3 regions of the Bradyrhizobium guangdongense genome follow, and region 2 is predicted to be linked to each of the others. Evidence: predicted binding sites of a transcription regulator. Region 2 holds the regulator's gene; each other region holds the start of a gene.

Region 1 (3,271 bases), 370 kb from region 2:
CAACAATCCCGAGCAGCTGTTCGCGGCCGGCTATGCCGCCTGCTTCATCGGCGCGATGAAATTCGTGGCCTCGCAGGGCGGCCCGAAGGTCCCGGCCGATACCTCCGTGACCTCGACCGTCGGCATCGGCCCGCGCTCGGAAGGCGGCTTCGGCCTCGACATCGATCTCGCCGTCTCGCTGCCGGGTCTTGCCCGCGCGGACGCCGAGGCGCTGGTCGCGAAGGCGCACCAGGTGTGCCCGTACTCCAACGCGACGCGCGGCAATGTCGACGTCCGCCTGACGGTCGTCTGATCCGACGGCGGATCGGCTGGCCCGAGATCCCCCTCGGGTCGGCCGCCTCCGCGAGATTTCCCACATCGCGGGATTGCGCGGCGGCGCGCATGCGGCCCTACGCGGCAGCCCATTGCTGGCATAAAAAAACCTCGCTAGGCCTGTGGTCGAATATCGACAAGGGAAGCGAAGGCATGACTGAAGCCGCCAGTTCTGGAGCAGCATTGGGCGCAATGAGCGGACTGCGCGTCATCGACCTCACGCGCGTGCTCGGCGGTCCCTACTGCACCCAGATCCTCGCCGACCATGGCGCCGACGTGATCAAGGTCGAGCCGCCCGCGGGCGACGAGGTGCGCGAATGGGGCCCTCCCTTCCACGAGGAAGACGCGGCCTATTTCATCGGTATCAACCGAAACAAGCGCTCGATCGGCCTCGATCTCGCTTCCGAAGGCGGTCGCGTCGTACTGCTCAAGATGCTGGAGACCGCCGACGTCCTGATCGAGAATTTCAAGCCGGGCACGCTGGAGAAATGGGGCATCGGCAACGATGTGCTGCGCGAAAAATTCCCGCGCCTCGTGCATTGCCGGATCTGCGGCTTCGGCGCCGACGGCCCGCGCGGCGGCAATCCCGGCTATGATGCCATCATCCAGGCCATGACCGGCATGATCGCGGCAACCGGCTCGGTCGAGAGCGGACCGATGCGGATCGGCGTGCCGCTGGTCGACATCACCACGGGGCTTTATGCGGCGATCGGCATCCTGATGGCGCTGTCGGAGCGGCAGCGCTCGGGCAAGGGCCAGTTCCTGGAGACGACGCTTTACGAGACCGGCCTTGCCATCATGCATCCGCACACCGCGAATTATTTCATGCATGGCAAGCCGCCCTCGCTCACCGGCAACGAGCACCCGAACCTTGTGCCTTACGCGATCTTCCCGACCAAGACCGACAACATCTTCATCGGCGTCGGCAATGACGGCACCTTCCGTAAGCTCTGCAAGGAAATCGGCAAGCCCGAGCTCGGCACTGACCCGCGCTTCGCCCGCAACAAGGACCGCATCGCCAATCGCGAGGCGCTGCGCGCCGAACTTGCGGCCGTGTTCAGCCAGCATGAGGCCGAGCCGCTGTGCAATCGCCTGCTCGCCGCCGGCCTACCGGCAGGGCCCGTGCAGAAGATCGACCAGGCGCTGACCAATGCGCACACGATCGCGCGCGGCGATATCATCGAGAAGGACTGGTACAAGGGCGTCGCCTCGCCGATCCGGCTCGATCGCAGCAAGCCGAGCCTGCGCCGTCTGCCGCCGAAGTTCAGCCAGCACTCCCAGGAGGTGCTGGGCGAGTTCGGCTACTCAAAGGCGGACATCGACGCGATGATCGCGCAAGGTGTAGTCTGCGGCCCCGAGCGCAAGCGCTAGGGCCTTACCTCCTCATCAAACATGCCGCAGTGCGGCGGGGGCACGCATGTGCACCGCCAACGGATGCGGCTGCGCGCGGGCGCGTTCGCCTATTTGATGGCTTCCCTTTTCCAGCGCTTGCCGCTTTCGTTTCGGCCGCTTACACAGTCATGTGAACGTCATATGGCGCTGCTAGCGCAAGCGCTTCTTTTTGACGGCCAAAGGACGGCCAAGGGAGGTTTACTTGATGGCTCTTCGACATTTTGGAGCGGCTGCCGCTGTTGCACTCACGCTGGGTCTGGGCGCTTCGCCTGCGCTGGCCGTCACTGAAATCCAGTGGTGGCACGCGATGACCGGCGCGAACAACGACGTCATCGTCAAGCTCGCCAACGACTTCAACGCATCGCAGAGCGACTACAAGGTCGTCCCGACCTACAAGGGCAGCTATCCCGACACCATGAACGCCGGCATCGCGGCGTTCCGCGCCGGCAATGCCCCGCACATCATGCAGGTGTTCGAGGTCGGCACCGCGACCATGATGGCCGCGACCGGCGCCGTGAAGCCCGTTTACAAGCTGATGCAGGAAGCCGGCGAGAAGTTCGATCCCAAGGCCTATCTGCCTGCGATCACCGGCTACTATTCGACCTCGAAGGGCGAGATGCTGTCCTTCCCCTTCAACTCCTCGTCGACCGTCATGTGGGTCAATCTCGACGCATTGAAGAAGGCCAATATCGCAGCGGTCCCGAAGACCTGGCCGGAAGTTTTCGAGGACGCCAAGAAGCTGAAGGCTGCTGGCTATGCGACCTGCGGCTTCTCCGGCTCGTGGGTCACCTGGGTCAATCTCGAGCAGCTCTCGGCCTGGCACAACGTGCCGCTTGCGACCAAGGCCAACGGCCTCGACGGCTTCGACACCAAGCTCGAGTTCAACGGCCCGCTCCAGGTCAAGCACCTCGAGAACCTCGTCGAGCTGCAGAAGGACAAGACCTACGATTACGCCGGCCGCACCAACACCGGCGAAGGCCGCTTCACGTCAGGCGAATGCCCGATCTACCTGACCTCGTCGTCCTTCTTCGGCAACGTCAAGGCGCAGGCCAAGTTCGCCTTCACCGCCGCGCCGATGCCGTACTATCCTGACGTCAAGGGCGCGCCGCAGAACTCGATCATCGGCGGCGCCTCGCTCTGGATCATGGGCGGCAAGTCGGCCGAGGAATACAAGGGCGTCGCGAAATTCTTGACGTTCCTCTCGGACACCGACCGCCAGGTCTGGATCCACAAGGAATCGGGCTATCTGCCGATCACCAAGGCGGCCTACGAGAAGGCCAAGGCCGAGGGCTTCTACAAGGATCAGCCCTATCTCGAGACCCCGCTGCTCGAGCTGACCAACAAGGAGCCGACCGAGAACTCCCGCGGTCTGCGCCTCGGCAACATGGTCCAGCTGCGTGATGTCTGGTCGGAAGAGATCGAGCAGGCGCTGGCCGGCAAGAAGACGGCGAAGCAGGCGCTGGACTCCGCCGTCGAGCGCGGCAACACGATGCTACGTCAGTTCGAAAAAACCGCGACGAAGTGAGGCGATGAGCGGCAGGCCGGTAGTCCGGCCTGCCGCTCACCC
Region 2 (3,271 bases):
GATCTACGAGAACATCGCCTTCGGCATCCGCCTCTACGAGAAGATCTCGAAGTCCGAGATGGACGACCGCGTCGAGAAGGCGCTGCGCGGCGGCGCGCTGTGGAACGAGGTCAAGGACAAGCTCAACGCCTCCGGCCTGTCGCTTTCCGGCGGCCAGCAGCAGCGGCTCTGCATCGCCCGCACCGTCGCGGTGCGGCCCGAGGTGATCCTGTTCGACGAGCCCTGCTCGGCGCTCGATCCGATCTCGACCGCCAAGGTCGAGGAGCTGATCCAGGAACTGTCGGAGAACTACACGATCGCGATCGTCACCCACAACATGCAGCAGGCGGCCCGCGTCTCCGACAAGACCGCCTTCATGTATCTCGGCGAGCTGATCGAGTTCGACGACACCAGCAAGATCTTCACGTCGCCATCCGACCGGCGTACGCAGGATTACATCACCGGCCGGTTCGGCTGAGGAGACGGAACATGGGTTCTGAACATACCGCAAAGGCCTTCGACACCGACCTCCAGGAGCTCACCCGTCTGGTCGCCGAGATGGGCGGCATCGCCGAGCGCATGATCGTCGATTCCGTCGATGCGCTGATCCGCCGCGACGTCGCGCTCGGTCAGCGGGTCGTCACCATCGACGCCGAGCTCGACACGCTGCAGAGGAAGATCGAGGAGCGCGCCGTGCTCACCATCGCGCGCCGCCAGCCGATGGCGGTCGATCTGCGCGAGATCGTCGGCGCGATGCGCGTTGCCACCGATCTCGAGCGCATCGGCGACCTCGCCAAGAACATGGGCAAGCGCGTCGCGGCGCTGGAGACCGACTTCCATCCGCTCAAGCTGTTCCGCGGCCTCGAGCACATGACCGACCTCGTGCAGCAGCAGGTCAAGTCGGTGCTGGACGCCTATGCGGCGCATGATCTGCCGGCGGCGATGGCGGTGTGGAAGGGGGACGAGGAGGTCGACGCCATCTGCACCTCCCTGTTCCGCGAGCTCCTCACCTACATGATGGAGGATCCGCGCAACATCTCGTTCTGCATCCACCTGATGTTCTGCGCCAAGAACATCGAGCGGATCGGCGACCACGCCACCAATATCGCCGAGACCGTGTTCTACATGATCGAAGGCCAGGCCATCACCGACAAGCGGCCGAAGGGCGACATGACGACGTTCGCCACGACGGTCCCGAACACCTGATTACGCAAGGAGCGACGACCCGATGGGCGCACGCATTATGGTGGTTGAGGACGAGGAAGCTCTGACCGAGCTTCTCCGCTACAACCTCGAAGGCGACGGCTATGACGTCGAGACGGTGATGCGCGGCGACGACGCCGACACCCGTCTCAAGGAGCACATCCCCGATCTGATCGTGCTCGACTGGATGCTGCCGGGGCTGTCGGGCATCGAGCTGTGCCGCCGGCTGCGGACGCGGTCCGACACCAAGCAGCTGCCGATCATCATGCTCACCGCGCGCGGCGAGGAGAGCGAGCGGGTGCGGGGGCTCGCCACCGGCGCCGACGATTACATCGTCAAGCCGTTCTCGGTGCCCGAGCTGCTCGCTCGCGTGAAGGGCCTGCTGCGCCGCGCAAGCCCCGAGCGGCTCGCAACCGTCCTCGCCTTCGGCGACATCGAGCTTGATCGCGAGAAGCGCCGCGTGGCGCGCTCGGGCCGGCCGATCGATCTCGGCCCGACCGAATATCGACTTTTGGAGTTCTTCCTCGAGCATCCCGGCCGCGTGTTCTCGCGCGAGCAGCTGCTCGACAGCGTCTGGGGCCGCGACATCTATATCGACGAGCGCACCGTCGACGTTCATATCGGCCGGCTGCGCAAGCTGCTCAATCTCGGCCGCGAGCAGGACCCCATCCGCACCGTCCGCGGTGCCGGCTATGCGCTGGACGATCGCTTTGCGAAGGCCGAGCAGACGTAGGTTTGCGCAGGTGAGTGCGTACGACGGCTGCGGCGGTCTCAGCCGTCGCCGACACCGAGTCCGTTGAGCCGTGATCGTGTCACGGCTGTCGTCGTTGTCAGCTAAATTCGTTCAGCTCACCGCGCGCCCGGCTTCGCCGGCGCACGCCGGCGATCGGCGGCCGGCTGATACGCAACCCGCGAGTGCTGGGCGCAGTAGGGCAGGCCGGACAGCGCCTTGCCGCCGCAGAAGAAGAAATCCGGGCTCGAGGGATCGCCGACCGGCCAGTGGCACGTGGCCTCGTTCAGCTCGAGCAGCGACAGCCGCTGGCTCATCGGCACCACGTTGTCGTAGGTGACGGGCTCTGCCTCGACCTCGACCTCGAAGGCCTGCGCCAGCGCGGTGTTGCCGCGCGCCATCGGCCGGCTCACCCGCATCATGTGCTGCGCGGGCCGCGCCTTGCGCGGCCGTGGAGCTGCCGACGTCGGGCTCTTGGCGCGGCCGGACAGGCCGAGCCTGTGCACCTTGCCGATCACGGCGTTACGGGTGACATTCCCAAGCTCGGCGGCGATCTGGCTGGCCGAAAGTCCGGCCTCCCAGAGCTTTTTCAGCTGCTCGACGCGATCGTCGGACCAGGTCAAAACCGTCATTGCACCCTTTCCTTCGCCGCGCGCCGCCATCTTCGGGGCGGCACGACGAATGCCTAAGTCTCGAAAAACCCGTGCCGTCAGAATCCCTTAAGGCTCGCCGGGCGCGCGAGATGCGCCCGAACGTTTACGCCGGTACATGAGGACTTCTGGGATCAGGACTGCTGCACGAGATGTCGTATCTGACAAGCCAAACGCTACAATATGGCGCGACTCACGCGCAAGAGTCCGCCGACTCGCTTCCACATGTTCCGTGGCGAAATTCCCGCAAAAACGCCACCGCAAGACTACGGAATCAGCGTTTCGCGAGGCTTTCCGGGCGGCATTGACACCGGTTTCACCAGGCCTAAGATAGTCGCGCGTGCCGCCCTTAAAAGGCGGCACGTTTCGTTTTCCGGGCCGGTCAATGGTGCGTTGCGCAATGCACCCTTCACCGTCCGCAACAATCAAGTGATCGTCATGACCAGCAGCGCAGCGCCGCATTTGCTCCCCGTTTTCGCCAGGGCCGACATCGGTTTTGAGCGCGGCGAAGGCGTCTGGTTGATCGCGACCAACGGCGATCGCTATCTCGATTTCACCTCGGGCGTCGCGGTGAATGCGCTCGGCCATGCCCATCCTGCGCTGGTCAAGGCGTTGCAGGAGCAGGCAACCAAGCTCTGGCACATGTCGAACCTGTTCCAGAGCCCTGATGGCGAGAAGCTCGCCGCGCGCCTGTGCAGCGAGAGCTTTG
Region 3 (3,271 bases), 1.3 Mb from region 2:
CCCTGGGCCAGCGCGAGAACGGCGTTCTCGTGGCTGCCGGTGAAGACGACCTTGGAGAAATAGGCGTCGGGATCGATGCCCATCGCGTTCAGCTTGAAGCGGGGCATGTTGTTGCCGGACGTGGAATTCGGATCGACAAGCCCGAGATTCTTGCCCTTGAGGTCCTCGATCTTCTGGTAGGGCGACTTCGCCAGAACGTAGAAGACGGAATAGTAGCCCTTCGAACCGTCGGAGTTGACGTCGATGACGAAGGCGTCGGTCTTGACGCCGGTGAGACGGGCGCGCGCGAAGGAGGCCGGACCGTAATAGCCGATCTGGATGTTGCCGGCGCGCTGGCCTTCGATGAGGGCAGCGTAGTCGTTGGCGACGCGCAGCGTCACCTTGACGCCGAGCTCCTTCGACAGATAGCTGATGAAGGGAGCGTAGCGCTCGGTCACGCCCGAGCCGTTCTCGGCCGGAATCGCGGCGAAGGTGATTTCCGGATATTTCGCCCGCCAGTCTTCGGCGGAAGCGGATCCGGCAAAGGTCAGCGCGGCTGCGCCGGCAAGAACCAGTCTGCGAGTGATCATCGTTAGCCCCTTCTTTGGTTAAGGTCGGTTCGTACGAAAGCAAGTAGCGCGACGTCGCTCAGGCCGCCGCGGCCGTTCCGAGCGCTGGAACGCCCTGGGGCATCGGCGCAGGCGTGGCGCCCATGACGTCGGCGGCTTCGAGATCGTAAAGCTCGCGCGCGACGAGATCGGTCAGCGCCGACGGCGCGCCGTCGAACACCACGCGGCCCGCCGCCATGCCGATCAGGCGGTCGCAATAGCCGCGCGCCAGGTCGAGAGAATGCAGATTGCAGAGCACGGTGATGCCAAAATGCTTGTTGATGCGCAGCAGCGCATCCATGACGATCTTGGTATTGCGCGGATCGAGCGAGGCGATCGGCTCGTCGGCGAGGATGATGTCGGGCTGCTGCACCAGGGCGCGGGCGATCGCGACGCGCTGCTGCTGGCCGCCGGAGAGCTGGTCGGCACGCTGCGCGGCGAGCGCGGCGATGTCGAACTGTTCGAGCGCCGACATCGCCAGCGCCTTGTCCTGCTCGGACCAGAGCTGCGACAGCGCCCGCCAGGCCGGCATGGTGGCGAGACGCCCCATCAGCACGTTGGTCAGCACGTCCAGCCGGCCGACCAGGTTGAACTGCTGGAAGATCATCGCCGAGCGCGCCCGCCACTGCCGCAGCTCCCCGCCGCGCAAGGAGGTGACGTCGAGGCCGTCGAACAGGATGCGGCCCTGGGTCGGCGTCACCAGACGGTTGATGGTTCGCAGCAGGGTCGACTTGCCGGCACCGGAGCGCCCGATCACACCGACGAAGCTGCCGGGAGCGACTTGAAACGAAGCGTCGTCCACCGCGGCTTTTGCGCCGAAGCGGCACGTCAGACCTTCCAACACCAGCATGCAGAGCTCCCGAGTAGCAGCTGGAGCCAACCGCTAACGCGCGTGCTTAACACTTGTGTGACACCGAGACCGCAGTGCGGCGATCCAGCACATCTCATCCCCTGTCATCGTCGCGTCACGACATCGTCATCAAGCGACTCGAAGAGGGACGCCCGCCCTCGAACGCCCGGATGCAACATGGCCAAGGTGCTATCGGTCGAGCCGACCATCGATCCTTCCGCGAAGCTGCACGATACGCGGCTCGGCGCATACACGGAGGTGGGCGCTCGCACGATCCTGCATGAAGTGGCGATGGACGATTACTCCTATGTCGTCAACGACGCGCAGATCACTTACACGACGATCGGAAAGTTCTGCTCGATCGCGGCGATGACCCGTATCAATCCCGGCAATCACCCGATGCACCGCGCCACGCAGGCCCACTTCACCTACCGCTCCAGTGCTTACTTCCCGAGCGAGAGCGATGACGCCGAATTCTTTGATTGGCGGCGGCAGCATCATGTCCGTATCGGCCATGACGTCTGGATCGGACATGGCGCGATCGTGCTGCCCGGCCGCAACATCGGCACCGGCGCCGTGATTGCGGCCGGCGCCATCGTCACCAAGGACGTACCGGCCTACACCATCGTCGCGGGGAATCCGGCGCGCATCGTTCGGCGCCGGTTCTCCGAGGAGATTGCCGGACGGCTCGCGGAGCTGGCCTGGTGGGACTGGGATCACGACAAATTGCGTGCAGCACTGCCCGATTTTCGCAAGCTCTCGATTGAAGAATTCCTGGCAGCATACGAAGCAGGTTCATCTTCCACCAAACGAAGCGCGGTCGCGTGACAGACATTTTCCTTGAAGGCGGCCGGACCCTGATCGGCTCCGAGCTCGTCGAGACATCCCTCGCGGTGTCCAGTACCGACATTGCTCAGATCGATGCCCCGCGCGGCCGGGCGCGGCTCGCGATCGATGCGCGCAATCTGCTGGTGCTCCCCGGCATCGTGGATCTGCACGGTGACGCGTTCGAGCGGCAGATGATGCCGCGCGCCGGCGTCGATTTCCCGATCGACGTGGCACTGGCGGAGACGGACCGCCAGGTCATCAGCAACGGCATCACGACGGTTTTCCACGCCACGACCTGGTCGTGGGAGCCCGGCTTGCGCAGCGGCGACAACGCGCGACGTCTGCTCGAGGCGATCGAGCGGCAGCGTCCGCATTTCGCCGCCGACACCCGCTTCCATTTGCGGCATGAGACCTACAATCTCGATGCCGAGGCAGAGATCGGCCAGTGGCTCGCCGAGGGCCGCGTCGACCTGTTCGCCTTCAACGATCACATGGACGGCACCGTCGGCGACATGGCCAAGCCGCGCAAACGCAACCGCATGGTGGAGCGCACCGGACTGTCGAGCGCGGCGTTCGACAAGCTGGTTGCGCGTATCGTGTCGCGTGCGGCCGATGTTCCGGCCTCGATCGCCCGACTGGCCGCGGCGGCGCGCGCCGCCGAGGTGCGGATGCTCTCGCATGACGACGCGACGCTGGTGATGCGCCGGGAGTTTCGTACCATGGGCGTGACGCTCGCCGAGTTTCCAATCAACGAGGAGACCGCGCGCGAAGCCGCGGCCGCCGGCGACGACATCGTCTACGGCGCGCCGAACGTCGTGCGGGGCGGCAGCCACACCGGCTGGACCAAGGCATCGGACATGATCGCCAAGGGGCTCTGCTCCGTGCTGGCCTCGGACTACTATTACCCCGCTCCGCTGCTCGCCGCGTTCCGCCTCGCCGCGGACGGCGTGCTGCCGCTGGGCGAGGCCTGGAAGCTGATCTCATCGGCGCCCGCGCAAGCCACCGG

Evidence for each region. Region 2 encodes PhoB, which activates phosphate uptake and scavenging genes when phosphate is short. Its sites were predicted from a motif close to TGTCATNNANCTGTCAT; they were not measured.
Region 1: the regulator PhoB is predicted to act here: its motif matches at 1,829-1,845, upstream of ugpB (sn-glycerol-3-phosphate ABC transporter substrate-binding protein UgpB).
Region 3: the regulator PhoB is predicted to act here: its motif matches at 1,540-1,556, upstream of phnC (phosphonate ABC transporter ATP-binding protein).

What each region holds. Positions count from the first base shown of each region.
Region 1 is NZ_CP030051.1:109,446-112,716, forward strand. Features, by position in the region: gene X265_RS00470 (organic hydroperoxide resistance protein) at 1-292, shown strand, start outside; gene X265_RS00475 (CaiB/BaiF CoA transferase family protein) at 466-1,683, shown strand; gene ugpB (sn-glycerol-3-phosphate ABC transporter substrate-binding protein UgpB) at 1,910-3,229, shown strand.
Region 2 is NZ_CP030051.1:7,194,044-7,197,314, reverse strand. Features, by position in the region: gene pstB (phosphate ABC transporter ATP-binding protein PstB) at 1-457, shown strand, start outside; gene phoU (phosphate signaling complex protein PhoU) at 469-1,185, shown strand; gene phoB (phosphate regulon transcriptional regulator PhoB) at 1,208-1,915, shown strand; gene X265_RS34470 (GcrA family cell cycle regulator) at 2,032-2,544, opposite strand; gene X265_RS34465 (aspartate aminotransferase family protein) at 3,001-3,271, shown strand, end outside.
Region 3 is NZ_CP030051.1:1,005,699-1,008,969, reverse strand. Features, by position in the region: gene phnD (phosphonate ABC transporter substrate-binding protein) at 1-569, opposite strand, end outside; gene phnC (phosphonate ABC transporter ATP-binding protein) at 628-1,437, opposite strand; gene X265_RS04815 (LbetaH domain-containing protein) at 1,615-2,265, shown strand; gene X265_RS04810 (alpha-D-ribose 1-methylphosphonate 5-triphosphate diphosphatase) at 2,262-3,271, shown strand, end outside.